DNA from 3 places in the Shewanella sp. N2AIL genome. Region 3 is predicted to be linked to each of the others. Evidence: predicted binding sites of a transcription regulator. Region 3 holds the regulator's gene; each other region holds the start of a gene.
What was found. Region 3 encodes sigma-54, which starts transcription at its own class of promoters, with help from an activator protein. Its sites were predicted from a motif close to GTTGGCACGNNNNTNGNNT; they were not measured.

Region 1 (5,619 bases), on a different contig from region 3:
TTCGTGTCACCAGTATGCTGATGGTAATGGTGGTATTTGGGGCGGCAACAACACCGAGCCGCGTACGCTTATTATTGGCTATGGCGATTACCTTTGCGATAGCACCAGTGCTTCCTCCCGTTCAAAATGCCGATTTATTTTCACTCAGCGCAGTATTTATCACAGCGCAGCAAATCATTATTGGTGTTGCCATGGGGTTTGTGACTCAAATGGTGATGCAAGTTTTTGTATTAACCGGACAGATTATTGGTATGCAAACCAGTCTCGGTTTTGCCTCTATGGTGGATCCCGGTTCTGGTCAGCAAACTCCGGTTATTGGTAACTTTTTCCTATTGTTGGCGACATTGATCTTCTTAGCTGTAGATGGCCATCTGTTGATGATCCGTATGCTGGTGGCGAGCTTTGATACCCTACCCATTTCAAATCAAGGATTAACACTCACTAGCTACCGTGCTCTAGCAGATTGGGGTTCGTATATGTTTGGTGCGGCATTAACTATGTCGATATCCGCGATTATCGCCCTGTTGTTAGTCAATTTGTCCTTCGGGGTGATGACCCGCGCCGCGCCGCAGTTAAACATTTTCTCTATAGGTTTTCCGATCACTATGATTGGCGGGCTGTTTATTCTTTGGTTAACCTTAACACCTGTTATGGAGCATTTTGATGAAGTGTGGGCCGCGGCTCAAGTGCTGCTTTGCGATATGTTAGCGCTTCAATGTAACGCAGATGGCTTGATATGACGGTATTAGGAGCAGCCCATGGCTGAAGAATCAAGCGGTGAACGCAGTGAGGAACCCACAGGGAGGCGTCTAGAACAGGCGCGGGAAAAAGGGCAGATTGCGCGTTCTAAAGAACTCGGTACAGCAGCGGTATTAATTTCGGCAGCATGTGGTTTTTATATGCTAGGTCCTAGTCTAGCCACGAGTTTAACTCGGGTGTTTGAGACTGTTTTTACCATGGACAGGGCACAAATTTTTGATACCGAAGAAATGTTTAATGTCTGGGGCGTTGTCGCGAGCGAAATCGCCTGGCCTATGGCAAAAATTATGCTGTTGATCGTCGTTGTTGCTTTTATCGGCAACATTGCCTTAGGTGGAATGAATTTTTCGACCCAAGCTATGATGCCTAAGGCCAGTAAAATGAGCCCTGCAGCAGGTCTAAAGCGCATGTTTGGCGTGCAAGCAGTAGTTGAGCTGACAAAGGGGATTGCCAAGTTTTCTGTGGTGGCATTTTCTGCATATTTGCTACTGAGCTTTTATTTTAATGAAATTCTGTTGTTGTCTAGCGACCATCTTCCTGGGAATGTTTACCATGCATTAGATTTGCTCGTGTGGATGTTTATCCTGTTATGTTCCTCTATTTTGTTAATTGTCGTCATCGATGTGCCATTTCAACTTTGGAATCACAACAAACAACTTAAGATGACCAAACAAGAAGTTAAAGATGAGTATAAAGATACTGAAGGGAAGCCTGAAGTCAAAGGGCGAGTACGGCAGATGCAACGCGAGTTGGCTCAGCGTCGAATGATGGCCGAAGTACCCAATGCCGATGTCATCGTCGTTAACCCTGAGCATTTTGCGGTAGCGATTAAATATGACGTGCAGCGTTCAGTCGCGCCTTTTGTTGTTGCCAAAGGTGTCGATGATGTCGCATTTAAAATTCGTGAGATAGCAAGGGCCCATAACGTGACAATCGTCTCAGCCCCGCCATTAGCAAGAGCTATATACCATACGACTAAGTTAGATCAACAAATTCCTGAAGGATTGTTTACCGCAGTGGCGCAGATTTTGGCATATGTATTCCAGTTGCGCCAGTACCAAAAAGGCCGAGGTCGCAAGCCTATTCCAATCCCACTTAATCAACCCATTCCCGATGAGTTAAAATATTAAGATCTAAGCTAAAAATTCTTTGAAGTCGTGATATTATTGTGCGCCAATACGCTATTGGCGTACTTTTTGCTTTCATGCTGTCATACGTCAAAGTTTAGGTAAATATGAATGGATGTTAGAGCGACCTTAGGTCAAGTAAAACAAATGCGCTTGAGCACGTTTAAAGGTATAGGCACTCCTATACTCGTACTCGCAGCATTGGCCATGATAGTTTTACCTATCCCTCCATTCTTACTAGACATACTTTTTTCATTCAACATAGCCTTAGCGCTCATCGTATTATTAGTCGCAATTTATACTGATAGACCGTTGGATTTTGCCGCTTTCCCAAGTGTTCTACTAGTGGCGACGTTATTACGCCTTGCGCTAAACGTCGCTTCTACTCGTGTAGTGTTACTCGAGGGGCATAATGGTGGTGATGCGGCTGGTAAGGTAATTGAAGCCTTCGGTTCTGTGGTGATTGGCGGTAACTATGCCGTTGGTTTAGTTGTCTTTATCATTTTGATTATCATCAACTTTGCGGTGGTTACTAAAGGTGCCGGTCGTATCGCAGAAGTGAGCGCCCGCTTTACCTTGGACGCTATGCCTGGTAAGCAAATGGCTATTGATGCCGACTTAAATGCCGGAACTTTGAATCAAGATCAAGCAAGATTACGTCGCGCCGAAGTGACCCGTGAAGCTGATTTTTATGGCGCGATGGATGGTGCTTCAAAATTCGTAAAAGGTGATGCAATTGCGGGTATCATGATTTTAGTGATTAACATCTTAGGTGGTTTCATCATAGGTATTGTTCAACATGGCTTAAGTTTCTCTGAAGCGGTTGAAATTTATACCTTGCTGACCATTGGTGATGGTCTGGTGGCGCAGATCCCAGGTTTGTTGTTGTCAATCGCTGCTGCCTTGATGGTAACCCGTCAAAATGAATCGGGCGATATGGGCCAAATGATGATGAGTCAGATGTTTGACAGTCATAAATCATTGGGTATCGCCGCCGGAGTGTTATTTGTCATGGGTATTGTCCCTGGCATGCCGCATATGGCGTTCTTAAGCTTCGCCTTTATTACTGCGGGTGCTGCCTATTTTGTCTATAAGCGCAATGAGACGAAACGTATTAAAGCCCTAGAACAAGTCAAATCTGGTCCGATTGAGAGACAAGATAAAGAGCCTAAAGAACTGGGCTGGGACGATGTGCATCATGTTGATACTATTGGCCTTGAGGTTGGCTATCGCTTAATTCCACTGGTCGATAAGGGCCAAGGTGGCGAGTTATTAAGCCGTATCAAAGGCGTCCGTAAGAAGTTATCGCAAGAGTTGGGCTTCTTAGTGCCTGCGGTGCATATTCGCGATAACTTAGATTTGTCACCTAATGCCTACCGCATTTCTCTAATGGGCGTTGTTGTTGGTGAGGCGGATATTCGTCACGACTGCGAATTGGCGATTAATCCTGGCCAAGTCTATGGCAAGCTCGATGGTATCGAAACGCGCGATCCAGCTTTTGGTCTTGAAGCAGTATGGATTGCCCCTGAATTACGTGAGCATGCCCAAACATTAGGGTATACGGTTGTCGATGCCGCTACGGTTGTGGCAACCCATATTAGTCAATTGCTGACCAATAATGCTGCTAAGTTGTTAGGATACGAAGAAGTGCAACAACTGATGGATATGCTTGCGAAACATTCGCCTAAGCTGGTGGATGGCTTTATTCCTGATGTCATGCCGTTAGGGCATGTCGTAAAAGTGATGCAGAACCTATTAAATGAAGGGGTTTCAGTCAGAGACTTGCGTACTATAGTGCAAACTTTGTTAGAATACGGCACTAAGAGTAATGACACTGAAGTCTTGACTGCTGCAGTCCGTATCGCGTTGAAACGTATGATCGTTCAGGAAATCTCAGGCCCAGAGCTCGAAATCCCTGTCATAACTTTGGCGCCAGAGTTGGAACAGATGTTGCATCAGTCAATGCAAGCAACCGGTGGTGATGGTCCTAACATTGAACCCGGTCTTGCAGAACGCATGCAGCAGTCCCTTGCCGATGCGGCTCAGAAGCAAGAAATGGTCGGACAACCCGCCATATTGTTGACGTCAGGTATGTTACGCGCGACGCTGTCACGCTTTGTTAAACATACTATTCCTAATCTCAGAGTCATTTCATATCAAGAAATACCTGATGAGAAGCAAATACGTATCGTATCTGCAGTCGGCCAGTAGAGGACGCATAAGTGAAGATTAAACGATTTTTTGCCAAAGACATGCGCGCCGCACTGGCCCAAGTGAAAGAAACACTCGGCTCAGATGCCGTCATTATGTCAAATAAGAAAGTGAATGGGGGCATCGAAATTGTCGCCGCCGTTGACTATGACGAACCTAAAGCGAAAACCGCAGCTACTGCGCCAGCGCCAACCTTTATGGACGTGAGTGACGACCTTGTGTCCTTGGGTGCTAAGCAGCCAGTACGAGTAGAAACCCGTGCTAAGCCAGCGGCACCTGCTGACTCATTACAAGCCTTGCTAGAGAAGCAACAAAGCCGTTTGAATCAACAAATGTCGCATCAGCAAGTTGATGCCGCGTTACCCGCATGGGCACAGGGGTTACAAGCGCCGGCAGCGGCAAAAGTGGAGCGTCGCGAAGCGCCTGCTACGTTTGATAAGAAGCCACAAACATCACAGAAACAAAGCGCTGATATTGAGGCAATGCGTGATGAGTTAGCCTCATTGCGTAATTTATTGACACACCAAGTGTCCTCTTTGATGACAGAACATAAGAAACGCATCGACCCCGTTGGTGCTATGCTCGAAGCCAAGTTACTCGAGGCTGAATTTTCCCCTGCGGTTGCGAATAAATTAGCGGCGCTGAGCCAACATTATACGCCTGCAGAATTAGTCAGAGCCTTACCTCAAAGTTTAGCTAATATGCTTGATAATCAAGGTGATGACATTGTTAAACAGGGCGGCGTAGTGGCATTGGTGGGGCCAACTGGTGTGGGTAAAACCACGTCGTTAGCGAAACTAGCAGCCCGTTTTGCTGCCCATCACGGTGCTGAGCATGTGGCTTTGATAACGACAGATCATTATCGCATCGGAGCCTATGAGCAATTAGCAACTTATGGCAAAATAATGGGCTGCCCAGTAAAGCAAGCTCATGATCTGAATGAATTAGAGCAAATTCTCTATCAGTTTAGGAATCGCAAGCTAGTATTGATAGATACGGCTGGCATGGGACAACGAGATATGCGTCTTTACCAGCAACTTGATAATTTAACTGCAAATAGCAGGATACCTATCCGCAGTTATCTGGTACTGTCTGCGACAGGACAGCGCCGTGTGCTGCAAGATGCAGTCAATCATTTTAAACGCATTCCCCTATCTGGTGTCGTTCTCACAAAACTCGATGAATCTGTGTCGTTAGCAGGGGCATTAAGTGTGTTGATCCAAAACGGATTACCATTAAGTTATGTTACTGATGGACAAAGAGTTCCTGAAGATATGAAAGTTGCGGATACCTTAGATTTAGCCCAGCAGGCACTCGCAGCGTTAGATAGTACTGAACAACAATCATTACAAGACACAGCGTGGTCAGATAATATGGCCTGTGCATTTGAGTAGATTTATGACCCTGGATCAAGCAAGTGGTTTACGTATGATGAATCAACCCTATAACGAAAAAGTGAAAGTAATCGCGGTCACAGGTGGTAAAGGTGGCGTTGGTAAAACCAGCGTTTCCATTAATACAG
Region 2 (5,619 bases), on a different contig from region 3:
GCACTCGCCAATCCTTTCCAAGCCGGTTTTAGTGGTCCTGCAGGATTAGAGCTGAGTTATCGATTTAATTCCGATTGGAATGTCGGCTTTGGTAGTTCGCGTCGTACTGAGCGATTCCTGATCGAAGACGATGACACTGTAGTGGAAACGAACGAATGGGTGAGTTATCTGCGCGGTGGTTGGCGAGCAACGTCTGCAATAACAGTGAATCTTTACGCCGGATATTACTTTGATGGGGAGCTAGAAGTGACCGACCAAGCCGCGCTTGATATGGATAGCCAAGGCGCTGCGGCCTTGGATATCGAATTCAAATTCTAACGTTAATGTCAGTTATTTGCCTAGCATGGCCTCTTTGAGGCTTTTCTGGGCTGGCTTGTCACCTAGCCAAATTTTTAACAGTGCTTGACGGAACATTTCACCTTCGATGGTGGCTTGTTCCTGACCATTTTTATAGGCCGTCACGCCGCGGGCTTTATTGGCGACTAAGGTAAATTGGTCACCTTCTTTAATTTCTTCGTTAAACAGCGCCATAAATGCATCGATTTGCGGTTGAATATCGGCGGTGTTTTCTGCGGTCGCGTGCTCAAAACCTTCAGTGATCGCATCGCGCATTTTTTCTGAGGTGATCATGCCAGAGGTAATATTAAGGTGGATTGCCGCAATCGGAGCATCGATAACCGCTGCAGTGCTACTCAAGGCTGCTGGCAAATACAGACTGCCCACATATAAATCCATAAAGAACTTACTGCGAACGCCCGCACCATTGAGCTGTAATGCTTGGCTATCTAACGTCACAGTATCGGCGACTTGCACACCTGATACTTCTTTGGCCATTAATGTGTGGGGTAATAACAGCGCGCTTGCTAGGGTAAGAGTGGAGAGTAACTTCATAATACACCTCATTTTTCTATTTTAATTATTGGGTTTAATACCAATCACAATAAATATCTAATCAGTTCAGAGCCTCACAGGCATCACAATCCAAGGCGCATTGACGCAGAAATGGTTATTCCCTTTTAAGCCAATGCAACACCGGAGTCGGATGCCTGTGAGGCTCCCGAAGGGCGGCTAATGTTAACGGCATGGCAACGCGCTTTATACTGCGTTCAAGGCTTTCGACAGAGCACCACTATGCCTTCAAGCCTTCGCCTTGTCTAAAGCGCGTTGAACTCCCGCTGAATGAACAGATATTTAATTCGATTGGTATAAAGCAGATTTTATGAGTATTTACAGCAGAAAGTTGACCCCAACTTCTCAAATACTCGGCACCGAAAATGGATGTTAATCTAAAGAAGAGGGGAGAGATAGGCTAAATGTGCCTAAGCATCATTCGAAAATGGTTAAATATGGCATACTCATCATTAAGTATGAGCATGCCAACAAGATGAATCATCGCGTTAAACAATTGACGTAAAAGTATTGGTGTAAAACTATCGGCGGCAAATCATCAGCGTTAGACTTTCTGCGTGAAAATTATCCGCGAGTGCCTAGCTTGTACTGACCACTCTGTTCGAACATCACAGCTTGTTTCTGTTTTGGTGAGATCAAAATTGGACCGTCGTCGAAGAAGAGAAAACACTTCCAATTACGGACGAACACATCCCAACGAGTTTCAATAATCTGATATTTTTCATAGCAAAAATAGACGGTTGTCTCATCGGGCCATTGAATGAACTCGGCTAACATGGCGGGTAAACTGCTCTCTTCACTATCCCAAGCACTCTGCCAATGATCTGTTTCCACCCAAGCATCAGCCTTCGCCGCCCAGTCTCCCTTAGTAAATTGCTCCGCACGACTACTCTTGTTACTGATCCATTGATTCCAGATTTCCATCGCACTTTTATCTGTTAACGGCAGGATATGCGCCTTGTCTTCGTCAGTGACAGGCAAGTCTTTGTTGTTGAAAATCCACTTACGGCGGTATTGTTCTAGCGGGATATAAGTGTTGGCCAAGCAAGCTCTCCTAGGTTGAGCCCTGAAGGCTCATCAAACATCAATGTGTCGGATTATACTGACTTAGCCAAGTTTAGGGAAATGGCGCAATGTGGCTATATCCTAGTATTGGATTTTATAGTAACGATTAAGAGAGCTGTTTTTTAAGGGGGATAGACAGAGGAAGCTGTAAATTGTGTTTCTGGAAATCATGCTTATCAGAAAACTCTTCAAGTGAAGTTGAAATCACATAAGCACTATCTGGTCTCTCCACAGGGACTCGAACCCCGATCGGCCGCTTAGGAGGCGGCTGCTCTATCCTGTTGAGCTATAGAGAGACGACAGTGATTATACTGGTTTTATCTCTGATTAAAAGGCTTATGATTTAGTTGCTTAAATCTTAAGCGCTATGTCGTTTATCTGCACATTGTAAGCTGCATTTTGGTCTAAAAGTACTGCTGTAGAGCTTTCTTCACTCACTTGTTCGATTTTTACCGTGGCTCGGCTTTTGGTTGCGACGGCGCGCATTTCATTGAGTCGATCGGGTAGGTTTTGCTGTAATACGACTTGGAATTTATCCCCGACACGAATGCCATGTTTACGGCCGAGATTTAAAATGATCCTGTCCGCTTGGCGGCTCACGACTTGGCCGAGTAAGGGTCTGCAATTGAGTGTGCTGTCCAAATCGTGGGTAGCCTGTTGCATTAATTTAGTAATATTTTTGCCATAGGATGATCGCCAGAATCTGTCCGTATTCGGGGCAATAATGGCTTGTTCTTCAAATTCCCATGGCGCCGATGTGCTGTAGCTTTTACTCCAAACTTCTTCGCCACTGATCCCATGATAGAGGCTAAGTTTGAACTGGAATTGCCTGAGTGGAGCTTCATCCCAAAATCCTAGGAAGGTTGCCTGCACTGGCTCCATTGAGATATCCATAATTTGTGGTTGGAGGATATATTGGCTGTCGGTAATTTCACTGAGCCAGCTTGGGAGTCGATAACCGCGAATATCCACTAGATCTTGTTTAATATCGAGCAGCTCTTTAGCGTGAGTGTGGCTAAAACCTGTGGAAGAGTAATCTTCTATAACACTGCCTAGTTTTTCGGAAATAACTTCTTCAAAACCGGAAAGCTGCCCATATCTGAGCTGAGTACGATCTTTGATTTGTGCTTGAGGAATTAAAATCGCGGCCTTTAATTGTCCATTTGGACACTGCTGCGTAGGATCATCATTTAGATCGAGTCGTAAGGACACATAAATTTTGTTTCCCTGGATTCGTTCGCTAACGAGTTGGATGCTGATAGCTTGGGCGTTGCGATTTATCGCAAAATTATTTTGTGTAAGGTTTCCGTTAGAGGTTTGTTGTTCACTGGATATTTGAATGCCCGTGCTTAATGTAGCATAGCTAACGGCTTGATTAATCGCTTCTTCCCTTGCTTGAGCCGTATTACCATTGATGATAGTCGCTTCACCACTGGCTTCTATCCATTCGGCCCGAGTAGGCAAAGACAGCAGTGCAAGGCTCAAAATGATGAGCGAAGCTGAACGTGGTATGTGCATCAATACAATCCTTATCGCTAAGCTATTGGCGAGCTTGCTAATCGAGCCAGTTTCCTGACACTTAATCTAATATACCGACAAAGCAAATTTCATGCCTGAGTAACGAGAGTTTTCGATAAAGTTTCCATTGGCGCAGTCGATATACAGCGTATGAGCATAATATTGTCGGGCTGGAGCAATTTTGGTCCGAAGATTGCTGGCTTTTGTTACTCACAAAAATGAGACGCATAGAGTGTGAGTGATTTAATTGCCAGTACACCCATAGATGAGGTAAATCCAATGCTAAAGCGTGTGATAATTCCCTTAACATTACTGATGTTAGGTGGATGTGTGGCTAAATCGGTTACACCGCCAAAGCCGAGTTTAGTGGATGGCAATGGGTTGCCGCCAACGGCAGTGATCAACCATTTAGCACAGCGAATTGTGACAGAGCTCGTTAAGCAAAATGATGCTCTGCGTTCTGATCAACCAATTGTCGTCGCAACCCCAGTATTAGTGGGTGACATGAATGGCACAAATGCGTTGGCGCAGCAGTTACAGCAAGGATTAATGACGTCGCTCCATAGCTTTCAGTTTAATGTAGTGGATTTAAATTTAGCTGATGGCTTGAGAGTGACGGCTAATGGGGATTTTATTTTGACGCGAGATTGGCAACAATTGTCGAAAAATCTTCCCGTTGAGCATCTTGTTGTATCGACTATGAGCCCAGTTACCAATGGTATGTCGATCAATACTCGGATTGTGAACATAAGTAACAATCGTGTGGTATCGGCCTCTCAAACTTTTGTGACTCAAAAAGAGTTGGCAAACTACATGCAGCCTTCGGAGCAAATTGTGTCACAAAATGGCATCTTATATCGTCAGGCGAGTCCAGGCATGAATGAAGTGCGTGTTTTAGGAGATGGAAAATGAAACGCTACCTTTTAGTTATTGCGGCGCTAATGCTAACTGGCTGCGCTGCTAAAGATAGATATGTGCAATGGGAAGATGTGCCGCCGCCGAGTTTTCCTAAGTTAACGGCCATAGGATATGCGCCCTTAGCGACTCAACCGGCTAAAGAGCAATCACAAAGAGTGTTGATGGCCATGCAAGCATCAAAAATTGTGGCCTATCGTGAATTAGCAGAACAAGTTTATGGGCAGAAAATAACGGCAAACAGCAGTGTCAGTGATTGGATGTTGACGGACGATAATGTTAAAGCGTCGGTTTCTGGCGTGATCCGTGGGGCGCGGGTCGTTAAGAGTTATCCGGCTGGCGATCATTATGTCACTGAGTTAGAACTGGATTTTTCACAGGTATGGGCGCTGTATCAGCAACAGAGTCGTCCACAGCGAGTGAAAGAAGTCACGTATTTCTAGTCATTTCTACATGACTCTATTGAGCCGCGTACTATGCGAGTAGTTATGCGGCTTTTCTTTTTCTGCACAAGTATCAAAGTCTAATCTTTAATCAGAGCAGAGCTTAGAAGCGGGAAATACAGAGTGGGAATTGATGCGCCTGTTAGGCCTTTAAATCATTACCTAAACTTGAGATAGTTGAGGTCTTGCCTTTATCGTTATACGTAAGGCTGGAGGCGTTTCTGCTGGCTTGTAAAGCTTGAGCGAAGCGATTGAGACTGGCTAAATTCATCTCAATTAAACTGGCATTTTGATCGTTCAGTTCTTTGCATTCAGTTAAGGCGTCTTTGACAACGGCCATTTTATGCACGAGTTCGGTTTGCTGAGTGAGTTGAGACTTATCAGTGTGGTTTGCCAGAATATCGTCATTAGTCTTGAGTTCTTTCAGACATTGTGATTTTTCGTTAGCAAGAGAAATCAGTAAATCGGCGTTTTGGTCAACCAAAGCGCCTTTTTCCTTGAGTATGATTTGCTTAAGAACAGCCAAATGGGCGTGTTGTAGATCTACCAGTTTAGCTATTTCAGTCATAGTTACTCTTTATTCAAGTCATTAAGTTCGGCTTCAAAACTTGCAATATTGGCAGCCAACTTTTCAGGGTCAATTTTATAGCGGCCTTCGGCGATAGCCTGTTTAATTTCGGCCACTTTCTTTTGATCAACTTCAGGAAGGCTCGCCATTTTAGTCTGAGCTCCTTGAAGTTGTTGCGCTTGCGCTGTAATCACCACTGAG
Region 3 (5,619 bases):
GAACAACCAGATCATCTTCTTTGGTCCGGTTGAAGTCACCCAAGGTTCGATTAAAATCCATGCAGATCAACTGCGTGCATTTTCTGCCGAAGGTGAAAATAGCAAAATTTTAGTGGCCACAGGTAACCCTGCGACGTACAGCCAAGTATTAGACGATGGCCGTCCAGCCTCGGCGAGCGCGAAAGAAATTCGTTACGATATGGCGAGCCGCACCCTGACACTGAAAGGCCAAGCTTCGTTAGATCAAGCAGGTAGCCAAGTGACGGGTAATGTGATCCGCTATAACATCATCCAGCAAAAATTGATTGCAGAAAGCACAGGTAGTGGTGACGATCGCGTGATCACTATTATTCAGCCAGAAAGCTATCAAGATGATGCCAAACCAGACGCGCCAGCGGATAAACCTGTGAAAAAGCAGGACTCTAAATGACCCAAATCACCCTAAGAGCACAAAATCTGGCGAAGAGTTATAAGAGTCGCCAAGTGGTTAAAGACGTCAGTCTGACGGTAAAAACCGGTCAGGTCGTTGGCCTACTCGGCCCAAACGGTGCGGGTAAAACCACCACCTTTTACATGGTCGTCGGTCTGGTTAAAAGCGATAAAGGCCACATCTTTATCGACGATGATGATTTAACCGCAGATCCTATGCACCTGCGCGCCCGCAAAGGCATAGGTTACTTGCCGCAGGAAGCCAGTATCTTCCGTAAGCTGACCGTCCATGACAACATCATGGCCGTACTGCAAACGCGCAAAGAATTGAAGAAAGAGCAAAGGGAAGAACAACTCGAGCATCTGCTCGAAGAATTCCACATCACCCACATCCGTGACAGCCAAGGCATGTCATTGTCGGGGGGCGAACGTCGCCGTGTCGAAATTGCACGGGCGTTAGCAGCAAATCCTAAGTTCATTTTGCTCGATGAACCCTTTGCGGGTGTCGATCCTATTTCAGTTATCGACATCAAAAAGATTATCGAACAGCTCAAAAGTCGTGGCCTTGGCGTGTTGATCACAGACCACAATGTCCGCGAGACATTAGATGTGTGTGAACATGCCTATATTGTGAGTCACGGAAACCTGATTGCCGAAGGAACACCTGCAGAGATCTTAGACAATCAGCAAGTTAGGGCTGTGTACTTAGGTGAACAATTCAGGCTATAGTTAATCAAGCGGAGCCAATGAAGGCAATTTGTGCCAGCATTGGGCTCCACTCAAGATGATAACAAGCGACCTCATCCAACAATAATAACGTAGGGATCAGCGGTAACATGAAAGCGTCACTCCAGCTCAAACTGGGTCAACAGTTAACCATGACGCCACAATTACAACAGGCCATTCGTCTGTTGCAACTGTCGTCATTAGAACTGCAGCAAGAGATCCAGCAAGCCTTAGATTCTAATCCCCTTCTCGAGCTGGAAGAGGATCAATTCGACGCCACTAAAGACCCTGTAAACCAAACGCTTTCCGATACGGATTTCAGTGAATCGAGCACTCTGCCGCCAGAGAAAGACAGCTCCACCATAGACACGGCAGAGTCCTTAACCAAAGAATCCATGCCCGACGAACTCCCCATGGACACCACCTGGGATGAAGTGTTCACCGCCTCCCCTAATTCTGGCCCCGGTGGCAGTCGTGAAGATGATATGCCCTTCCAAGGTGAGACCAGTGAAGGCTTGTATGAGCACTTAGAATGGCAAAAAAACCTCACGCCGTTTTCTGAAACCGATTTAGCCATTGCTACCGCCATTATTGATGCCATCGACGATCAGGGCTATCTCACCCAAAGCACTGATGAAATCCTCGAAGCTATGGGTAATCCTGAGGTCGAACTCGACGAAGTCGAAGCCGTACTCAAGCGCATTCAACATTTTGATCCCATTGGTGTGGCCGCCCGCGATTTAAGCGAGTGCCTGCTGATCCAACTGTCGCATTTCGCCGCTGACACTCCCCATCTAGAAAATGCCCGCATGTTGATCAAAGATCATTTAGATCTGATCGCCGCCCGCGATTTTAGATTGTTGATGCGTAAGACTAAATTAAAAGAGGATGAATTAAGGGACGGCATCGCGCTTATCCAAACCCTCAATCCCCGCCCAGGTTTATTGATTACGCCCAACGATGACGAATACGTCATCCCAGATGTGTCTGTGTCGAAGAAGAATGGCCGCTGGGTGGTTGAACTTAACCCAGACTGCATGCCAAAAATCAATGTAAATCAACATTATGCATCGATGGCGCGCAGTACTAAAAACCAAGCCGATAGCCAGTTTATTCGTGGCCATCTGCAAGAGGCTAAATGGTTTATCAAAAGCCTAGAAAGCCGTAACGACACTTTACTTAAAGTTGCGAATTGCATAGTGCAATATCAGCAAGGTTTCTTCGAATACGGTGAAGAAGCCATGAAACCTATGGTGCTTAACGATATTGCCGAAGCGGTAGAAATGCATGAGTCGACCATCTCACGGGTGACGACACAGAAATACATGCATACCCCTAAGGGACTTTTTGAACTAAAATACTTCTTCTCTAGCCACGTCGGTACTGACGATGGTGGGGAGTGCTCATCCACAGCAATCAGAGCCTTCATTAAGAAACTGGTTGCAGCGGAAAACCAGAAAAAACCATTGAGCGACAGTAAGATGGCACAACTTCTGGCAGAACAAGGGATCAACGTAGCCCGCAGAACCATTGCGAAGTACCGAGAGGCTATGCTCATTCCGCCTTCTAATCAGCGTAAAAGTTTATAACCTACAGTGGATATCGGAGGACGTTTCTATGCAAATAAACCTGAGTGGACACCATGTCGAAATTACCGAATCGTTACGCGCATATGTAGAAGAAAAGTTTTCAAAACTTGAACGCCATTTCGAACAGATCAATAATGTGCACGTTGTGCTCAATGTCGAGAAAATGCAACAGATTGCCGAAGCGAGAATAAATCTTATCGGTGGTGAAGTTTTTGCTACTTCAGAGCATGCTGACATGTATGCCGCTATAGACGCCCTGATTGACAAGCTTGATCGTCAGGTTATTAAACACAAAGAGAAGTTAACAAAACACTAATAATGGAACTTTGTACCATACTGCGGCCGGAGTGCACTACCTGCGCCACTCCGGGCAGCAAGAAAAAGGTACTGGAACTCATCAGCGACTTAGTCGCTGCCCAGTACCCGACCCTCTCATCTCAAGAGATATTCGAAAGCCTAGTGGCGCGCGAAAAGATGGGGAGCACAGGTATAGGTAACGGCATCGCCATTCCACATGGTCGACTAGCCGATATAGATCAGCCCATTGCCATACTCATTAAGTGTGAAGAGCCGATAGCATTCGATGCTATCGATAAGCAACCTGTTGATATTTTATTTGCACTACTGGTGCCTGCTGACCAATGTCAGCAACACTTAAGTACCTTGTCTTGCATGGCCGAAAAGCTGAGCGACAAGCAAATATTAAAGCAATTACGCAAGACGCATGATGAAACGGAACTCTATCAGGTAATCACTGGATGAAACTGGTCATAGTGTCGGGCCGCTCAGGCTCAGGCAAATCTGTCGCCCTAAGGGTACTCGAAGATCTCGGCTATTATTGTGTCGATAACCTTCCCTTGCCCTTAATCGGCACTTTGCTTGAGCAACTCAAAGGCAGTAACGATCTCGTCGCCATCAGTGTCGACGTGCGTAATATGCCTGAGCAGGATAAAGTCTTAGTGAAGCAACTCGCGAGCCTGCCTCCTGATACTGAGTTAACCAGCTTCTTCCTTAACTCCAGCGATAAAATTCTGCTCAAGCGTTACAGCGAAACCCGCCGTTTGCATCCTTTGTCGAAGAGCCAAGTCTCTTTGCAAGAAGCGATAAAGCTGGAAGGGAAGCTGCTCGAGCCTATGTCAAAACTGGTCGATCACTACATAGATACGTCGAATCTGAATATCTATGATTTAAGCGATCAAGTGAGACAAATTCTGCTCGGCAGCGTCGATAAAGAGTTAGTGATTAACTTCGAGTCCTTTGGCTTTAAGCACGGTATGCCAACCGAAGCCGACTTTATGTTCGATGTGCGCTTCCTGCCTAACCCACACTGGGAACTGGCGCTGCGTCCATTGACTGGCTTAGATGAACCCGTGGCTGAGTTCTTAAATCGTCAACCACTCGTGAATAAGTTCATCTGGCAAATCGAAAATTTACTGGAAACTTGGCTGCCGCATCTCGAACGCAACAATCGCAGTTATTTAACTGTGGCGATTGGCTGCACCGGTGGACAACACAGATCGGTTTACGTCGCAGAGCAATTGGCTAAACGCTTTAGTAACGGTAAACATAAAGTTTATGCCCGCCATCGAGAGCTGAATAATGCCAAAGCTTGAACGTCAGATCACCATCTGTAACAAACTGGGATTACATGCCCGTGCCGCCACTAAGTTGGTGGTACTGGCATCCGAGTTTGATGCGACCATCACCTTAATACAAGGCGATAAACAGGCATCCGCAGCCAGCGTGCTCGGCTTATTGATGCTTGAGACTGGCATGGGTAAAACCATTAAACTTATCGCCGAAGGCCCAGATGCTGAACCCGCTTTGGATGCCATTTGTGCCTTAATCGACGCTAAGTTTGACGAAGCCTGTTAGTTTGATTTCATACTCAGCGTTCCACACAGGCACTCAGATTAGTACACCTCACATTTAGCACTGCTGATTTGTGCAGTTCACATCTCGTTTCAAAAGCTTGGCGACACATTTGTCGCTCGACGACACGAACCATAGGCGATTACACTAGCGAGCATTACCGCTGACTCACCTTAGTCTTAGCCGCCTTAATCTATGCGTAAAACGCATGATCTATGCCAGAGCTCTCTATCTGTGACTGAAGCATAACTATCGCGAAGTCACCGCTAAGTCTCAGCCCTGCGCCAAGCAGCGCACTCTCGAACCAATTTGCCGCACAGTGGCGGACAACTATGGAGGACAAATGCCCGTAGATAACTCAGAAAACGATCACACCGGACATAGTCTCGACCAGTTAAATCAAGCGCTTAGCAGTGGCATGTTTGTGCACGTGCGTAACATGCTGCAAAAAATGGCCGCCTCCGATATCGCGCTGATCTTAGAATCCTCCCCCCCCAGCGCTAGACAAGTGCTGTGGCAGCTTATCGATCAGGAACAAATAGGCGACATACTCGACGAGTTAAGCGAGGAACTCAAAGATCCGCTGATCCGCAGCATGAGTCCTGAGCGGGTTGCGAAAGCGACGGCGAGCATGGACACCGATGATCTGGCCTATATTCTGCGAAGTCTTCCCGACGCCGTTTACAAGCAAGTGCTGCAGTCGATGACAGAACAAAACCGCCAGCGGGTAGAACAGGCTTTATCCTATCCCGATGAGACCGCCGGCAGCTTGATGAACACAGATACAGTCACCCTAAGACCCGATGTGAATATCGATGTGGTGCTACGCTATCTTCGTCAAAGGGGCAACCTGCCCGACACCACAGATACCTTATATGTGGTCGATAAACAGGACAAAGTGCTCGGCGGTGTCAGGCTGGCAGATCTGCTGACTTGCGCGCCAAGCACCACAATTCGCAACATCATGGACCCCGATATCCAAAGTATTCCGGTGAGCATGTCC

Region 1: a site for sigma-54 is predicted at 1,943-1,961, ahead of flhA (flagellar biosynthesis protein FlhA). Genes of this name have one in related genera too.
Region 2: a site for sigma-54 is predicted at 3,573-3,591, ahead of MO387_RS03760 (flagellar assembly protein FlgT). Genes of this name have one in related genera too.

The regions. Positions count from the first base shown of each region.
Region 1 is NZ_JALBYT010000003.1:105,973-111,591, reverse strand. It holds gene fliR (flagellar biosynthetic protein FliR) at 1-740, shown strand, start outside; gene flhB (flagellar biosynthesis protein FlhB) at 759-1,889, shown strand; gene flhA (flagellar biosynthesis protein FlhA) at 1,998-4,097, shown strand; gene flhF (flagellar biosynthesis protein FlhF) at 4,109-5,491, shown strand; gene MO387_RS03540 (MinD/ParA family protein) at 5,496-5,619, shown strand, end outside.
Region 2 is NZ_JALBYT010000003.1:145,214-150,832, reverse strand. It holds gene MO387_RS03780 (DUF6268 family outer membrane beta-barrel protein) at 1-318, shown strand, start outside; gene MO387_RS03775 (chalcone isomerase family protein) at 331-891, opposite strand; gene MO387_RS03770 (DUF2947 domain-containing protein) at 1,474-1,953, opposite strand; tRNA gene MO387_RS03765 (tRNA-Arg) at 2,195-2,270, opposite strand; gene MO387_RS03760 (flagellar assembly protein FlgT) at 2,326-3,492, opposite strand; gene MO387_RS03755 (FlgO family outer membrane protein) at 3,772-4,404, shown strand; gene MO387_RS03750 (LPP20 family lipoprotein) at 4,401-4,850, shown strand; gene MO387_RS03745 (flagellar protein FlgN) at 4,993-5,418, opposite strand; gene flgM (flagellar biosynthesis anti-sigma factor FlgM) at 5,421-5,619, opposite strand, start outside.
Region 3 is NZ_JALBYT010000011.1:85,551-91,169, reverse strand. It holds gene lptA (lipopolysaccharide transport periplasmic protein LptA) at 1-430, shown strand, start outside; gene lptB (LPS export ABC transporter ATP-binding protein) at 427-1,158, shown strand; gene MO387_RS08780 (RNA polymerase factor sigma-54) at 1,266-2,744, shown strand; gene hpf (ribosome hibernation promoting factor) at 2,773-3,060, shown strand; gene ptsN (PTS IIA-like nitrogen regulatory protein PtsN) at 3,063-3,506, shown strand; gene rapZ (RNase adapter RapZ) at 3,503-4,357, shown strand; gene MO387_RS08760 (HPr family phosphocarrier protein) at 4,344-4,619, shown strand; gene mgtE (magnesium transporter) at 4,960-5,619, shown strand, end outside.